One region of the Bacillus sp. EB106-06-01-XG163 genome, then DNA from elsewhere that is predicted to be linked to it. Evidence: predicted binding sites of a transcription regulator. Region 1 holds the regulator's gene; the other holds the start of a gene.
The links. Region 1 encodes LexA, which represses DNA repair genes until DNA is damaged. Its sites were predicted from a motif close to CGAACATATGTTCG; they were not measured.
Positions count from the first base shown of each region.

Region 2: a site for LexA is predicted at 4,943-4,956, ahead of ruvA (Holliday junction branch migration protein RuvA). Genes of this name have one in related genera too.

Region 1 covers NZ_JBYTDS010000001.1:100,378-107,710, reverse strand. Annotated here, with positions in the region: gene AC3WTF_RS00405 (peptidase G2 autoproteolytic cleavage domain-containing protein) at 1-518, opposite strand, end outside; gene AC3WTF_RS00400 (dUTP diphosphatase) at 897-1,331, shown strand; partial or broken gene AC3WTF_RS00395 (DUF4177 domain-containing protein) at 1,420-1,526, opposite strand; gene AC3WTF_RS00390 (poly-gamma-glutamate hydrolase family protein) at 1,738-2,559, shown strand; gene AC3WTF_RS00385 (DUF8570 family protein) at 2,668-2,817, shown strand; gene AC3WTF_RS00380 (prohibitin family protein) at 2,804-3,634, shown strand; gene AC3WTF_RS00375 (YndM family protein) at 3,662-4,111, opposite strand; gene AC3WTF_RS00370 (hypothetical protein) at 4,265-4,693, shown strand; gene lexA (transcriptional repressor LexA) at 5,032-5,652, opposite strand; gene yneA (cell division suppressor protein YneA) at 5,809-6,120, shown strand; gene AC3WTF_RS00355 (YneB family resolvase-like protein) at 6,136-6,786, shown strand; gene AC3WTF_RS00350 (DUF896 domain-containing protein) at 6,855-7,088, shown strand; gene tkt (transketolase) at 7,255-7,333, shown strand, end outside.
Region 2 covers NZ_JBYTDS010000003.1:245,947-253,279, reverse strand. Annotated here, with positions in the region: gene AC3WTF_RS05255 (TIGR04086 family membrane protein) at 109-495, shown strand; gene yajC (preprotein translocase subunit YajC) at 547-807, opposite strand; gene tgt (tRNA guanosine(34) transglycosylase Tgt) at 838-1,983, opposite strand; gene queA (tRNA preQ1(34) S-adenosylmethionine ribosyltransferase-isomerase QueA) at 2,011-3,039, opposite strand; gene AC3WTF_RS05235 (DUF2905 domain-containing protein) at 3,065-3,265, opposite strand; gene ruvB (Holliday junction branch migration DNA helicase RuvB) at 3,258-4,262, opposite strand; gene ruvA (Holliday junction branch migration protein RuvA) at 4,273-4,878, opposite strand; gene bofC (sporulation cell-cell signaling protein BofC) at 5,013-5,522, opposite strand; gene AC3WTF_RS05215 (hypothetical protein) at 5,654-5,773, opposite strand; gene AC3WTF_RS05210 (YhcN/YlaJ family sporulation lipoprotein) at 5,907-6,500, opposite strand; gene safA (spore coat assembly protein SafA) at 6,648-7,333, opposite strand, start outside.

The DNA.
Region 1 (7,333 bases):
AAAGTCATGTTCTGGACAAAAATATTACGGTTTCCATTTTCGTAATCATCGTTAGTAATGACCCATTCGTATGCGGGAGTGTCCTCATGAAGCTTAAGCACGGTAATCCCTTGTCCCTCACCGGAAATGGTAGTCCATGAGGGGAGTTTTATCCCTTGAACCAAAAATTCTCCTGCGGGAACATTTACTTTGACCCGGCCGTTCCCGATCGCTCTCCGAAAAGCTTCTGTATTGTCCCGGCCGTCAGGGACCGCTCCGTAGTCCTCCACATTCACTTCCCGGGTGATTTTATTCATAAGCATTTCGTATTCGGTATCAAGCCGTTCTTTTAAAAGTGAGGTGACCATTCCTTCCGCCGTCACCCGGGCATCTGCGATCTCAAGATTATCATCCGTTGCGGAATGCTTAATAAAATTCTGCATCCTTGCTTTGAGATGCTCCAATTCAGAGGGCTGTGCAGGGCGAGACTGCAATGGGGCGTTTAAAGACGGATCAGGAAAGTTTTTAAATTGAACCATTCTAAAGACACCTCTTTCTTTTGATATAAGCGCCTGAGGCAGGGGACAGAAAAGAGTCGTGCGCCCTTTAAGCGCTTATTCTTCAAATTCTTTATTCAGAACGAAATTCCTTTTGAAACCAAGGTGAAATTTTAAAAAAGCTCTGTTGAAAGAACGGATATAAAGCTTTGTATTATTGTAATTGAAGCTGTCATGTGAAAATGGAGGAAAAACTGATAGGAGGGGCCCTCATTTTAGGTTTATTCTCATTGGCTTCGCAGTGCTTCCTCTTCGGCTGCATATACACCAAAATCAACATTTTTATCAGTTAAATGGTATAATGGGGCACGGATTGGTCATCAATACGACTGAAATAGGGAAGCAAAAGGAGCAGCGAAAATGACTTTACAAATCAAAATTAAATATTCAGATGATACGCAAACGAGAATCAGTAAAATTGAACAGGGCGATTGGATTGATTTGCGGGCAGCTGAAGATATAACAATCAAAAAAGGTGAATTCAAACTTATCCCGCTTGGAGTTGCGATGGAACTGCCGGAAGGATATGAGGCCCATGTCGTTCCGCGTTCAAGTACATATAAGCATTTCGGTATCATTCAGACAAATTCAATGGGAGTCATTGATGAATCTTATAAAGGCGACAATGACTTCTGGTTTTTTCCTGCATTCGCGCTTCGGGATACCGACATTTCCAAGGGGGAGCGGATCTGCCAATTCAGAATCATGAAGAAAATGCCTGAAGTGGAGCTGATCGAAGTAGACAAGCTCGGGAACAATGACCGCGGCGGACTGGGATCAACAGGTACGAAATAAAACGAAAAAAGACTGCTTAACAGCAGTCTTTTTTTTATGGAAACAGCAGTTACATTCAATTTGTTTCGGGGATTCTTGAATTGGGAAATCATACGTCACGTTCGAATTTGACTTCGAAATAACCGGCCGCTCCGTAACCGTCTATGCCGGAGCAAATATTTGAGCCGGACGCCAGCCCAGCTCAGCATATTGATAAAATGATTTCCCTGCAGTCCTCACTCTCCTCCAAAACTGGAGAAGGGTTTCATTTTTATCATTTAAGCCTTCCGTCTCTTTGAACAGAAAGACTTTTTTAGGTTAAAGGATAGAAGTTGTTTTGATGTTTTTATTCTTCAAGATGAACGGAGGTTTTGTCCAACGTATATAATATTGTGACAAAAGTGTAAACAAAAGAAAGGATGATGTTATGGCAAAAAGGGTTAGAAGAATAGACCGTAAAGCAGCTGGCAAAGAGGCAGAGCAGAAGAAACCGTCCAAAGTCACCCTGTTCTGCCGTTCGCTTCAAAGGCTGAAGCATTTGTATTGTAACATAAACATACAAATGCCATCAATAACCAAAAAAGGAATTTTAGTTTTAATTTTACCGTTTTTGCTTCTGCCGTTCTTTCGGGCTGATGCCGCTTCAGATATTTACGGCAGTTTCGAGGAATTAAAGCTGAATGAAGATCCTTCCGATTTTTCCATTTCAACGCGAGAGCATGACCCTTCTGTCCTCATATTAGCTATACACGGCGGAGGCATAGAGCCGGGGACCAGTGAGTTAGCCAGAGAAATTGCCGAAAACCGGAGTTTATATTTATTTGAAGGGTTAAAATCAGCCGGTAATGCGGCTCTGCATTTGACAAGTTCGCATTTCGATGAACCTAAGGCCGTGCAAATGGTGAAAGAGCACTCTCATGTCATTTCATTGCACGGTTACGGCAGTGACGATAAAAAGATAAAAATCGGCGGTACAGACAGAGAACGGGCCGAACTTTTGACCGATGTGCTGAAACGGCACGGGTATCCTGCCGTTCTTCTTGGCATAAATGATAAATATGCAGGCGTCAGTCCGAACAACCTTGCCAATCAATCTTCATCCGGATTGAGTATTCAAATCGAAATGAGCACCGGCTTCAGAAAATCACTATTTGACACTTTTACGCTGAAAAGCAGAGCATCCACACAAAACGGGACCTTTTACCAATTCACAAAAACGATTTCTGATTTTATCAGTGACAAATATTAATAAGCACGCCTATTTTGTCGGCGGGGCTTTTTCTTTTGAAATTTATGAAACTTTAAGTTCTTAAGATCGTATACATAATTGACAGGATGAAAGAAAAGAGGTGGGCAAATGAAAGTGATGATCGGGTCTATCATTCTTCTTGTCATCATCGGATTCGGTTTATGGCTGATGCTTAGTCCAATCTTTAAACAAGTGGGAAGCGGAGCCAAAAAATTCAAAAAGTCATGGGAGGAAGAAGATCAGCATGAGCGAAAATAAGCGCGGAAACACAAAAAAAATTATCGGCGGTGTGATTATAGGTGCAGCCCTTTTAATTGCGGGCGTTACAGCGTCACTATTCATTGAAAAAATACCGAACGGTTATGTCGGGGTTGTATACTCACCGAATGGCGGGGTAAAATCCGACACATTGGACCAAGGCTGGCACTTAGTCGGATTATTTAATAAAGTAACGGAATATCCGGTGCGTATGCAGACAGTGAATAATGAAAATATAAAAGTGGCAACCTCAGACGGTAAAAATATAGAAATGGATATCGCTTACAACTATGTCGTGCAGCCTGATAAAGTAGTCGATCTGTTTAACAAATTCGGAGCGGTAGACGTTGAAACGATTGAAAATACATATTTAAAAACAAGGCTGTGGGATGCGGCGCGAAAATCAATCAGCAAATACTCGGTTATTGACACATACGGGCAAAAATCTGCAGAGGCCGCTGCCGATGTTCAAAAGAGATTTGCTGATGATATGAAGAGTCTTGGATTTTTAATTGATGATCTGACGCTTGGCGTACCGAAGCCGGATAAAGCCACACAGGAAGCTATCGATGCAAGGGTGAAGTCTTCACAGGAACTTGAACGGACACAAACTGAAATTAAAATAGCCGAAGCCGAAGCGAAAAAGAAAAAAATTGAAGCGGAAGGGATCGCTGATTATAACGAAATCATAAAGAAATCAATGTCCGATGAGATGATCAAATATAAATGGATTGAAAAATGGGACGGAAAAACGCCGAAAGCGACAGGCACAGACTCACTGCTGCAGCTGCCGCTGGACGATCAGAAGCAAAAATAAAATGAGAAGGAGGCGATTGCCTCCTTTTTATGTTTTTTCCTGAGGGTCTTTTTCCGGCACTAATTCTTCAGACGCCTCGGTTTGATAGCTCCATAGCGTGCTATCCGTCTCTGTTGTGTCCTGATAATCTTCGGGAAGTACATATTGCTGCAAATACCGGTGAAAAAATGCCTCAAAAACAGAAATGCAAAGTGCAGAGATAACCGATGCCGCGGCAGGAGAGACATTAAATCCGCCAATGTTCATAAGGAATATCCATAATATAATGAATGAAATCCCGAAATCAGCTGCAACGGCTGTGAAATTGCTTGTTCTCGGCAGAATCATGCAATCACCCGCAAAATAAGTGATTAAACTTAAGATCACTGTAATAAACAGAACGTTTAAAAAGGTTACTTGGTACATAAGATCCAGAACAATGTACAGTAAAGCAAGTGTGAGCGCCGTTTTAGAAGCGAAAGCAATTACGTGTTTCATTTGAACCACCTTCGTTATTTCGTTTAGTCTTCATTGTAAGCAATCCGCAAATTTTTAAACTGGTATATAGTGGTTATAAAGCATACGTTTTAATAAAATGTGAATAGACATCACAGGATTCACAAGTTAAAATATGTAAAAAGGGGGATGCAAATGAAAAAATACTGGATATGTATTGCTGTTTTTTTATTATGTTTTAGCGGCATACACTCAGCTAAAGCGGCTACCACTGAATTCGGATCAAAAACAAGCTTCACTTTGGAGGGAAATGCAAAAGAGTTTCATATTGAAAATCCGGGGGCTGTAGCTGCCGACGATTACTTTTTAGGATATAAGTTCACCATAATGAACAACTCTTCATGCGGTTTAAGCATGAAACTCCAGCGGATGGCGCTGAACGGGAATTTTTATACATTAAGTTCTAAAAACTACAGCGGCAGCTGGTTAAACCTCAGTGCCCAGGATAAAAAATCAATTGATCCGTATCACAAATACAGAATTCTGGTTGAAAGTTCTTCAAACGTCTGTGGCCCCGTCTATATTAAAGGGTTTTACGGTGTAGAGTATTATCATTTTGATTGAAAATAGATACTCGCTAAAGGCAGCGGGTTTTTTTATATTTAAATATAACTTATTGTACTATGTACTAAATATTCATATATAAATTTTAATGCACCCGCCCAAAGAAAACATAAACAAAAGTAAATTCATCACGCACAAATATACAAAGTTGAAAAATGAATGAAAAGTTTCTCGAGGGAAACATTATTAGTTGACTTCAAAAGTGTGATGTCGGATAATAAGAATGTAAGTTTTTCCTCCTTAGCAGATTCGTTTCTTAAGCCAGGGCGAATCTGCTTTTTTTTATGCAAAAAAACCCCTTACAGAGGGGTTTTTACAATAAATGAAGTTTAATAGAATTAATGTACGGCCCTGAATACGCCGATAACTTTCCCCAAAATGCTTACGTTTTGCAGGATAATCGGCTCCATCGTCGGATTTTCCGGCTGCAGCCGCACATAATTGTCTTCTTTATAGAAGCGCTTGACCGTCGCTTCATCATCTTCGGTCATAGCTACGACGATTTCTCCGTTATTGGCCGTGTTCTGCTGTTTGACAATGACGTAATCTTTGTCAAAAATGCCGGCGTCGATCATACTTTCTCCCATGATTTCTAACATAAAGACATGTTCGCCCGGAGGAACCATCCGGTCAGGAAGCGGAAAATACTCGTCAATATTTTCAACAGCCGTAATCGGAATACCCGCCGTCACTTTCCCGATGACCGGAACGTTTACGACCTGGCTTTTCGGAATGTGGACTTCTTCTTCATCCAATACCTCAATCGCCCTCGGTTTAGTAGGGTCCCGTCTGATCAGGCCTTTTGTCTCCAGCCGCGCCAAATGGCCGTGCACGGTTGAACTGGAAGCCAGTCCTACTGCTTCTCCTATCTCTCTTACAGAAGGCGGATATCCTTTCGTTTTTACCTCTTCTTTAATAAAACGCAGGATATCAAGCTGCCTTTTTGATAGCTTCGTCATATTTCGCACCTCAAAACGTCGATTTTAAGTAGATTATAGCATGATTTTCCTGACAGTACAAACATAGGTTCGAAAAAAACGATTGACAGAAACGTTTGTTCGTATATACTGAAAGGTATAAAAAGCGAACAAACATTCTTATCGGAGGTTGTTTACATGGCGAAAGAATCTATTATATTTGTCGGACTGTTTACTGCGATTTTAAGTGCCGCTATTTTACTTGTCTCATGTGCGGGAAATGATCAGTCCCTCAGCCAATATGTTAAAATAAAGGTTCAGGACGGCGATACACTCTGGTCACTTGCGGATCATGTAGCAGAAAAGAAACACATTAATAAAGAAGATTTCATTGAGTGGGTGACGGAGAATAATCATCTCCAAACTGCTGATATAAAGCCCGGAGACGAACTTATTCTTCCGGTTAAGAAAAAGCATCCGGCCGTATATCAGCTGGCCATTGTCAATTAGAGAGGAAAGAGAGAAATGAAGGCACTCATTTATGCCCGCGTAAGCACAAACAAAGAACAGCAGCAAACGTCATTAAAAAGACAGGAAGAGGAGCTCAGTGAGATCGCTGCTGCAAACGGCATGGAAGTCGTGAAAGTCATTTCTGAGAAAGCCAGCGGTTACGAAATGGACCGCGACGGAGTATTTGAAATGCTTGATGAAATTAAAAAATCACATATTGACGCGATATTGGTGCAGGACGAAACGAGATTAGGAAGAGGAAACGCCAAGATTGCGCTTTTGCATTGCATTTACAGGGAGAACGTAAAAATATATACGACGGCTCATAAAGGTGAACTGGCGCTTTCCGAAGCTGATTCGATGGTACTCGAAATCGTCAGTATTGTTGAGGAATATCAAAGGAAAATTCACAATATGAAAATCCGGCGGGGAATGAAAAGAGCCGTGAAAAACGGCTACAAACCTGAACGGAATCTGAAAAACAGACATGAAAACAGCGGAAAAGAAAAAAAAGAGGTTCCGGTTTCGGAAATTATCAGGCTGAGAGCCAACAAGCTTACCTTTGCAGAAATCGCAGCGACCTTAAGGGGATTCGGCTACGATGTGTCCAAAGCCACGGTTCACCGGCGGTTTCAGGAATATACCGCAGACACAGAAGGCAGCTGACGCGCATCAGTTGTAAAAAAGACTGCGTTTTAGTAGTATATAATCAACACGCACCAAAGGAGCTTATTATGATTTCTAAAGAAAAAATCGCAAGAATTAACGAATTGGCTCAAAAAGCTAAATCAAACACGATAACGGATGAGGAAAAAGCTGAACAGCAAAAGCTTCGCCAGGAGTATTTGAAAGGATTCCGCTCCTCAATGAAAAATACGTTAAAGAGCGTAAAAGTGATTGATCCGGAAGGCAACGATGTCACCCCTGAAAAATTAAAAAGAGAACAACAGAAAAATAATCTTCATTAAACAGAAAGAATACGGCAATACGTATTCTTTTTTCGTATATACTAATATCAGGATGTGATTTACGACAATTTTCAACAAGTTTATCTCAAATTTAAGCTGAAAGAGTTGAGAAAAAGTCAGCATCGCTTTATGATGAAAAGGTACAACAATAAGGAAGGGGATTATAATGGATACAATTGAAAAGAAATCAGTTGCCACCATTCGTACACTATCTATAGACGCAATTGAAAAAGCGAATTCCGGAC
Region 2 (7,333 bases), on a different contig from region 1:
CTGAACATCATGCATTTACGTCTAATTCGAACATTCAGAGAATACATTTAGAAAAAGACGGGCTCCGGCTTGTCATATATCAGGCCGCAGGGCGGAGAGGAGATAAAAATGGAAGAAACGAAACAAGTGGGAAGAGGCGTCTTGTACGGCTTAGTGGCTATCTTTGCGGTGATGCTTCTTACGAGTTTGGCGATTTCGCTTTTACTGACAGTTACCTCAATGGAAGAATCATCTTTCAGCTGGATGATCACCGCGCTTTCTTTTCTTTCTTTATTTGCAGGAGGTTTTATATCGGGCGGCAAAGCGAAGGAAAAAGGCTGGATGATCGGAGCGTTAACCGCCATCTGTTTTTCATTAATCATCTTGCTGTTTCAATATTTAGGGTTCGGAAAAACGTTTACATCCGGTCAGCTTTTGTTTCATCTCGGCTTTTTGGGAGTCAGTATGCTGGGCGGCATTTTCGGAGTGAATTTGAAAGGAAGCAGATCAGCGTAATAAAAAAAGAGCGGATTCTCCGCTCTTTTTTTGTATGTATGAGCTTCGCTGTTATTCAGCGGAAGCTTCTCTGATTGCGCGGCGGTCAAATGTTAAACGGGTGTTATCACCTGTTTTAATGACGACCTTGCTTTCATCAATTGAATCAACAGTGCCGTGCAATCCTCCGATTGTCACCACTGAATCCCCTTTTTTCAGCTCTTCCTGCATCTGGCGTACGGCCTTCTGCTGCTTTTGCTGCGGACGGATGAGCAGGAAATAAAGCACTGCAAACATTAAAATAATAGGAACGATTGTACCTAAAGTACCCATCTGTTTCCCTCCCTTCAAGAATGGTTTTATTTAGAAGCTTTTCGCATTTGGCTTATTATAGCCGTAACGCTCAAAGAACTCTTCTCGGAAATCACCAAGACGATCCTCCCGGATGGCTTGTCTGACCTGCTCCATTAAGTGTAACAGAAAATGAAGGTTATGGTAAGTTGTTAATCGAATTCCAAACGTTTCATTACAGCGGATCAAATGTCTGATGTAAGCGCGGGAGTAATTTTTGCATGTATGGCAGCTGCACTCTTCATCAATCGGACGGAAATCACGCTCATATTTGGCGTTTTTCATATTCAGACGCCCTTCATTCGTAAACACCGTGCCGTTTCGGGCAATCCGGGTCGGCAGTACGCAGTCAAACATATCCACGCCGCGGATGGCGCCGTCAATTAAGGCATCCGGTGAACCCACACCCATTAAATATCTCGGCTTGTCCTTCGGTAAAAGCGGAGTTGTAAACTCAAGCACTCGGTTCATGACGTGCTTCGGCTCGCCGACAGATAATCCGCCTATGGCATAACCCGGAAAATCAAGCGAAACCAAGTCTTTTGCACTTTGTGTCCGCAGATCTTCGTATTCTCCGCCCTGTACGATTCCGAACAGCCCCTGCTCATCTGAGCGCCCGTGCGCCTCCAGGCAGCGTTCCGCCCAGCGGCTGGTCCGTTCCACAGAGCGTTTCATGTAATCATACTCTGCCGGATACGGCGGACACTCATCAAACGCCATCATGATATCAGAGCCGAGGGCGTTTTGAATTTCCATCGCTTTTTCCGGAGATAAAAACAGCTTGTCTCCGTTTAAGTGATTGCGGAAATGAACGCCTTCTTCTTCTATATTACGAAACTTGCTCAATGAAAAGACCTGAAAACCGCCGGAATCCGTTAAAATCGCGCGGTCCCAGTTCATAAACTTATGAAGCCCGCCCGCTTCTTTTACAATGTCGTGTCCCGGGCGGAGCCATAAATGGTACGTATTGCTTAAAATAATGCCCGCATCCATAGATTTCAGCTCGTCCGGAGACATCGTCTTTACCGTAGCAAGCGTGCCGACCGGCATAAATACAGGCGTCTCAAAGGAGCCGTGGGGCGTATGGACTCTGCCCAGGCGCGCTCCCGTTTGTTTGCATTCCTTTATAAATTCATAACGTATCGGTTGTTCAGCCACTTTGTATGAGGCCTCCTGTCATTCAAATTAGATAATCAGCATGGCGTCGCCAAAGCTGAAGAAACGATATTCCTCTTCTACCGCATGACGGTAGGCGGAAAGAACATGCTCTCTGCCGGCAAGCGCAGAAACGAGCATGATAAGGGAAGATTTCGGCAGATGAAAATTGGTGATCATCCCGTCAATCGCCTTAAATTCATATCCCGGATAAATGAAGATGGACGTCCAGCCGCTTGAAGCTGTAAATACGCCGTCATGCTCGCCGGCAATGGTTTCCAGGGTGCGCGTTGATGTCGTCCCGACCGACACAATGCGCCCTCCCGCCTTTCTGACCTCGTTTAAAGAGGCGGCGGTTTCTTCCGTCATTTCATAAAATTCCGCGTGCATGTTATGCTCTTCCACATCATCCGCACTGACCGGGCGGAATGTGCCGAGTCCCACATGAAGTGTGATAAATTCAATCCGCACACCTTTTTGCTTCAGCTCGTCCAGAATCTCTTCCGTAAAATGAAGTCCGGCCGTCGGAGCTGCGGCAGATCCGATTTCTTTTGAAAAGACGGTCTGATACCGTTCTTTATCATCAAGCTGCTCTTTAATATAAGGAGGCAGCGGCATTTCACCGAGTGATTCAAGCACTTCGTAAAAAATCCCGTCATACCGGAATTCTATTTTTCTGCCTCCGTGATCAAGCTCCTCCGTGCAGACCGCTGTCAGCCGGCCGTCGCCAAATGTCAGGACCGTTCCTTTTTTTACGCGTTTCGCCGGCTTTACGAGCGTTTCCCATGTATCATTTTCTTCCTGTTTTAATAACAGAAGCTCCACTTTCGCTCCCGTATCTTCTTTTGTGCCGAATAATCTTGCAGGCAGCACACGGGTATTGTTCAAGACGAGACAATCCCCTTCATTAAAAAAGCTTACAATCTCTTTAAATGAACTGTCCGTCAGCCCGCCCGTCTGTTTGTCGAGCACCATCAGCCGCGATGCGTCACGCTCTTTCAGCGGCACTTGGGCAATGAGGCGTTCAGGCAGTTCAAAATCAAATAAATCGACTTTCATCATTTCACCTTTATTCTGTCTATTGTTATTTCATTCTGCCGAAAAAATTAAGCAGAATGGATAGTATCACACTGATCACAATACAAGTGACAACGGGAAAGAAAAATGTAACATTCCCCTTCTTAACGAAAATATCTCCGGGCAGCCTTCCGACAAAGTGCCAGACTGCGCCGGCAATAAGCAAAACGGCACCGAGAACCATGAGAACCTTCGGAAAGTCAGTCACGGGCGGGCGCCTCCAATCGAAAATGTTCATACACAGCCGGCGTCACGACCCGTCCCCTCGGCGTCCTCTGAAGAAATCCGATCTGCAGCAGATACGGTTCGTACACATCCTCTATTGTATGCGGTTCTTCGCCGATTGTCGCGGAAATCGTATCAAGACCGACGGGACCGCCGCTGAATTTTTCGATCATGCCCATCAGCAGCTTATGGTCGATATGGTCAAGGCCGAGCGCATCGACTTGAAGACGTTCGAGCGCGTCGTGAGCGATTTCTTCCGTGATGCGGCTGTCGCCGAGCACCTGGGCAAAATCTCTCACCCTTCTGAGCAGACGGTTTGCAACCCGCGGCGTTCCCCTTGACCGTCTGGCGATTTCCAGAGCCGGGGCTTTTTCGATATCCACTTCAAAAACGTCAGCCGTTCTTGACACGATATCTGTCAGCTCTTCCTGCGTATAGTATTCAAGGCGCGACAGCACCCCGAACCGGTCTCTGAGCGGTGCGGTCAATAATCCGACCCTTGTCGTCGCTCCTACAAGCGTAAAAGGGGGAAGGTCGAGACGGACGGAGCGGGCGGACGGGCCTTTTCCAATGACAATATCAAGGCAGAAATCCTCCATCGCCGGGTACAGCACTTCCTCAATTGAGCGGTTCAGCCTGTGAATTTCGTCTATAAACAGCACATCCCCTGGTTCGAGCGCCGTCAAAATGGCTGCCAAATCCCCCGGTCTTTCGATGGCGGGACCTGACGTCGTCCGCATCTCCACACCCATCTCATTGGCCACGATAGACGCAAGCGTTGTTTTCCCGAGACCCGGAGGCCCGTATAAAAGAACGTGGTCCAGCGTTTCCTGCCTCATTTTCGCCGCATCGATAAACACGCGCAGATTTTCTTTCACCTTCTTTTGGCCGATATACTGGGCGAGATTCTGCGGCCTGAGGCTTTGCTCGATTATTGATTCATGGCTGTCTGCTTCACTTGAAACGAGCCGTTCATCCATGAACATCACCTTACTTTAATAATTTTTGCAATGCTTTTTTCACATATTGATCTGTTGAAAGCGCCGTTTCCTCTTTTAAGTGAGGAAGCACTTTTTTAATTTCTTTTTCGGCGTAGCCGAGAACCCGGAGCGCTTCAAGCGCCTCGTCAAGCGCCGTTTCAGCCTCTTGTTTTTCAATGCGCGCTTCATGATTGAACAGGTTGTCAATCATTTCAGGCACGACGTCGGCCAGTTTGCCTTTCAAATCAAGAATAATCTGCCGCGCCGTTTTTTTGCCCACACCCGGGAATTTCACCAAAAAGGCTTCATCTTCCTGTTCGATCGCTTCGATGACGGCTCCGGGATCACCGGAACCGAGGATGGCGAGCGCCCCTTTCGGCCCGATGCCGGTGACGTTCAGCAGTTTTGTAAAAAGCGCTTTTTCTTCCCGGGTTGAAAAACCGTACAAAGAAAAGGCATCTTCTTTTATATGATGATACGTAAAAATGGTCTCTTGATTGCTTACCTTATAAATAAACGGATTCGGAGTGAAGACCTGATAGCCGATTCCGCCGTTTTCAATCACGATGTATTGGGGAGATACATAATCAATCGTCCCCTTCACGAATTCAATCACACCTATTCACCTCTTTGACTGCTTATCATTGTAACACAAAAACAGCCAAAGTCTTATAGAAAAGTTAACGTATGTTCGCTCTGACACCTTCCATTCAGAAAAAAAAGACATGTGTCACATGTCTTGCGTCAAAGTCAGCCGCTGTAAGTCTTAATATGATCGATCACGCTCTCAAACTCCGCTTTTGTCCTGTACGGTATGCCGTGTTCCAAGTGCTTTTGCAATCGGCTTTCCAGCCGTTCTATATCAATCTGGAAGAAAGACTGAATCGGCTCGGCCAGCGATCCGGGACGGCCGTGAAAAGTGGAGATGACGCCTCCGTCCGTGACGCCGATATAACCGTTAACCTTACTGAGCGGAGAAATGTCATCAACATGCTTACGGAAAAGGACGAAGCCTTTTTTCTGCTCGACGAGCGTCCAGCCGGCATATGCGGCCCAAAAATCCTCCATCGCCAAAACGGTTTCATCCGTATGTTCAATGCCGACATCACCGTCCAGATAGACCTTTTCCAGCTGGACGTGCACCCGAAGCGGCCCGTAATGCTCAACCTCAGCCCCGTATGCGCCTTTTCCTCCGCAAATCAGGACTGCAGCCGATAAGACAAGCATAAACAATAGACGAGCACCGCAAATTCGTTTCACCAATAACACCTCTTTATTCAATCAAACTCTTGATGCTAGTTTGACCAAAGATGCCGGTGCTTAACCGTTTTCTTTCATTTGTCTGTTTCAGCCGAAAAAAGCAGCTCTCTAAATGAGGGCTGCTGCGATGATTATGCCCGGCCGGCTGAAATCAGTTTCATTTGTCCGGGCGTCAGTTTGAGCCGGTATCCCCTTACGGTCAGATACACAGTTTTTGCTCCGCGGCTTTTGTCATGCTCCGTTTTTTTCATCCCGGCCCCTCCGTTACGTTTTATTACTTTTATGTTAACACCGCAATATAAAGAGCGTTTTAAGAATATGTAAAGGAATGATGAAGCTTTATCCATAAAAATACTGCCGGATGAAATCATCCGGCAGTCCCGTTTAACGGCTGTTTCTGTTCATGTCTTGCAGCTTTGTAAAAGTAGCGTTGTCGGTAAACACTTGAATTGTACGGCCGTCCGCGAATTTTTTGGCCGCATGTTTGACATGTTTATCATCATTTTTCGTAAAAGGATGATTTGTTCTGACGGCAATGACGACTCTCGTGTCAGTCACGATGACCTGACTATCCTGTACGCCGTTTACTTTTTTCACGCGGTTTGCAACTTTTGCCGCCAACCTGATGTTTTCGGCGTTGTCATACCCATTATAAGACATTGCTGCCGGCGGCGTATTGACATTTCGGCCGTTATATGTGCCGTCCGTCGTTAACGGAACCCCGTCATTAGGCGCGTACTGGTCGGACACGTTTGTCGTATTATGACGGCCGTTTCGGTTTTCCATCATTTCAGAAACGGGTCCTTGATGATCCATTCCGTACTGGCCTCTGCCGTTACCATTATCATTCGAATAATATCCGACCGGACGTGTTGACTGATTGTAGCGTCCGTCATTCATGGCATTATTTGCTCCGCATGCCGTTAAGCTTGCCGTCACGGCTAAAACGCCCGCGATCGTCATCAGTTTTTTACCCAATGGAAAACCCCCCCGTGGATTCATCGCTGTTTGAGCGTTTTCCGCTCATGTTTAGGATGTGCGGCGGGCGGCGGGTTTAAGCTTGTCAGTTATGTCCATTCCTCAGTTGGACATAAAAAAAGGAACGACATACATCGTCCCGAAACATTAATCTTCTTCTTCCTCCGGCCGTCCGAATACTTGATTTGGACTCGGCTGATTCGGCGCGGTATTGGGATTTGCTCCGCCGTAAGGCATAAAATATCCGGCGTTTGCACCCATATTCGGATACGGCTGCACAGGCATATTTGCGTGATGGTGATGTGAACCGTGGTGATGGTGGTGGTGATGATGTGAATCATGGCAGCCGCAATCATCATCCTTATATTTTCCATCATGATGAGGCGCGTTTGCGTAATGTGACGAATATCCGCCGTAATACGGCATTTGACCGTACGGAGCACCGCCGAAACCAGATGCAGAACCATCATAATGCTCTGCATTTTCATGGGCCTGGTTTTCATATTCACCGTAACCCGCTTGCGGCCCAAATCCCGGATGATGGAATCCGTACGGTAACGGCATCGGCATTACCGGAAAGCCTCCAAAACCTCCTCCAAAACCGCCGAAACCTCCGCCTACCGGGAAGCACGGATGGCATAGTCCCGAACCCGGCAGCATCGGTGTCACCGGAACCGGACAAGGACAAGGCATGCACGGCATCGGGTAATGCATAAAAGACGGTTCAACGGCCGGCATATTCGGATACGGGACATTCGGAATGTTTGGCATGTTCGGCAGATGATAAGCGGCGTTTTCTTCTTCCATCTTTCCGGCTTCAGGCGCCTTTGGCA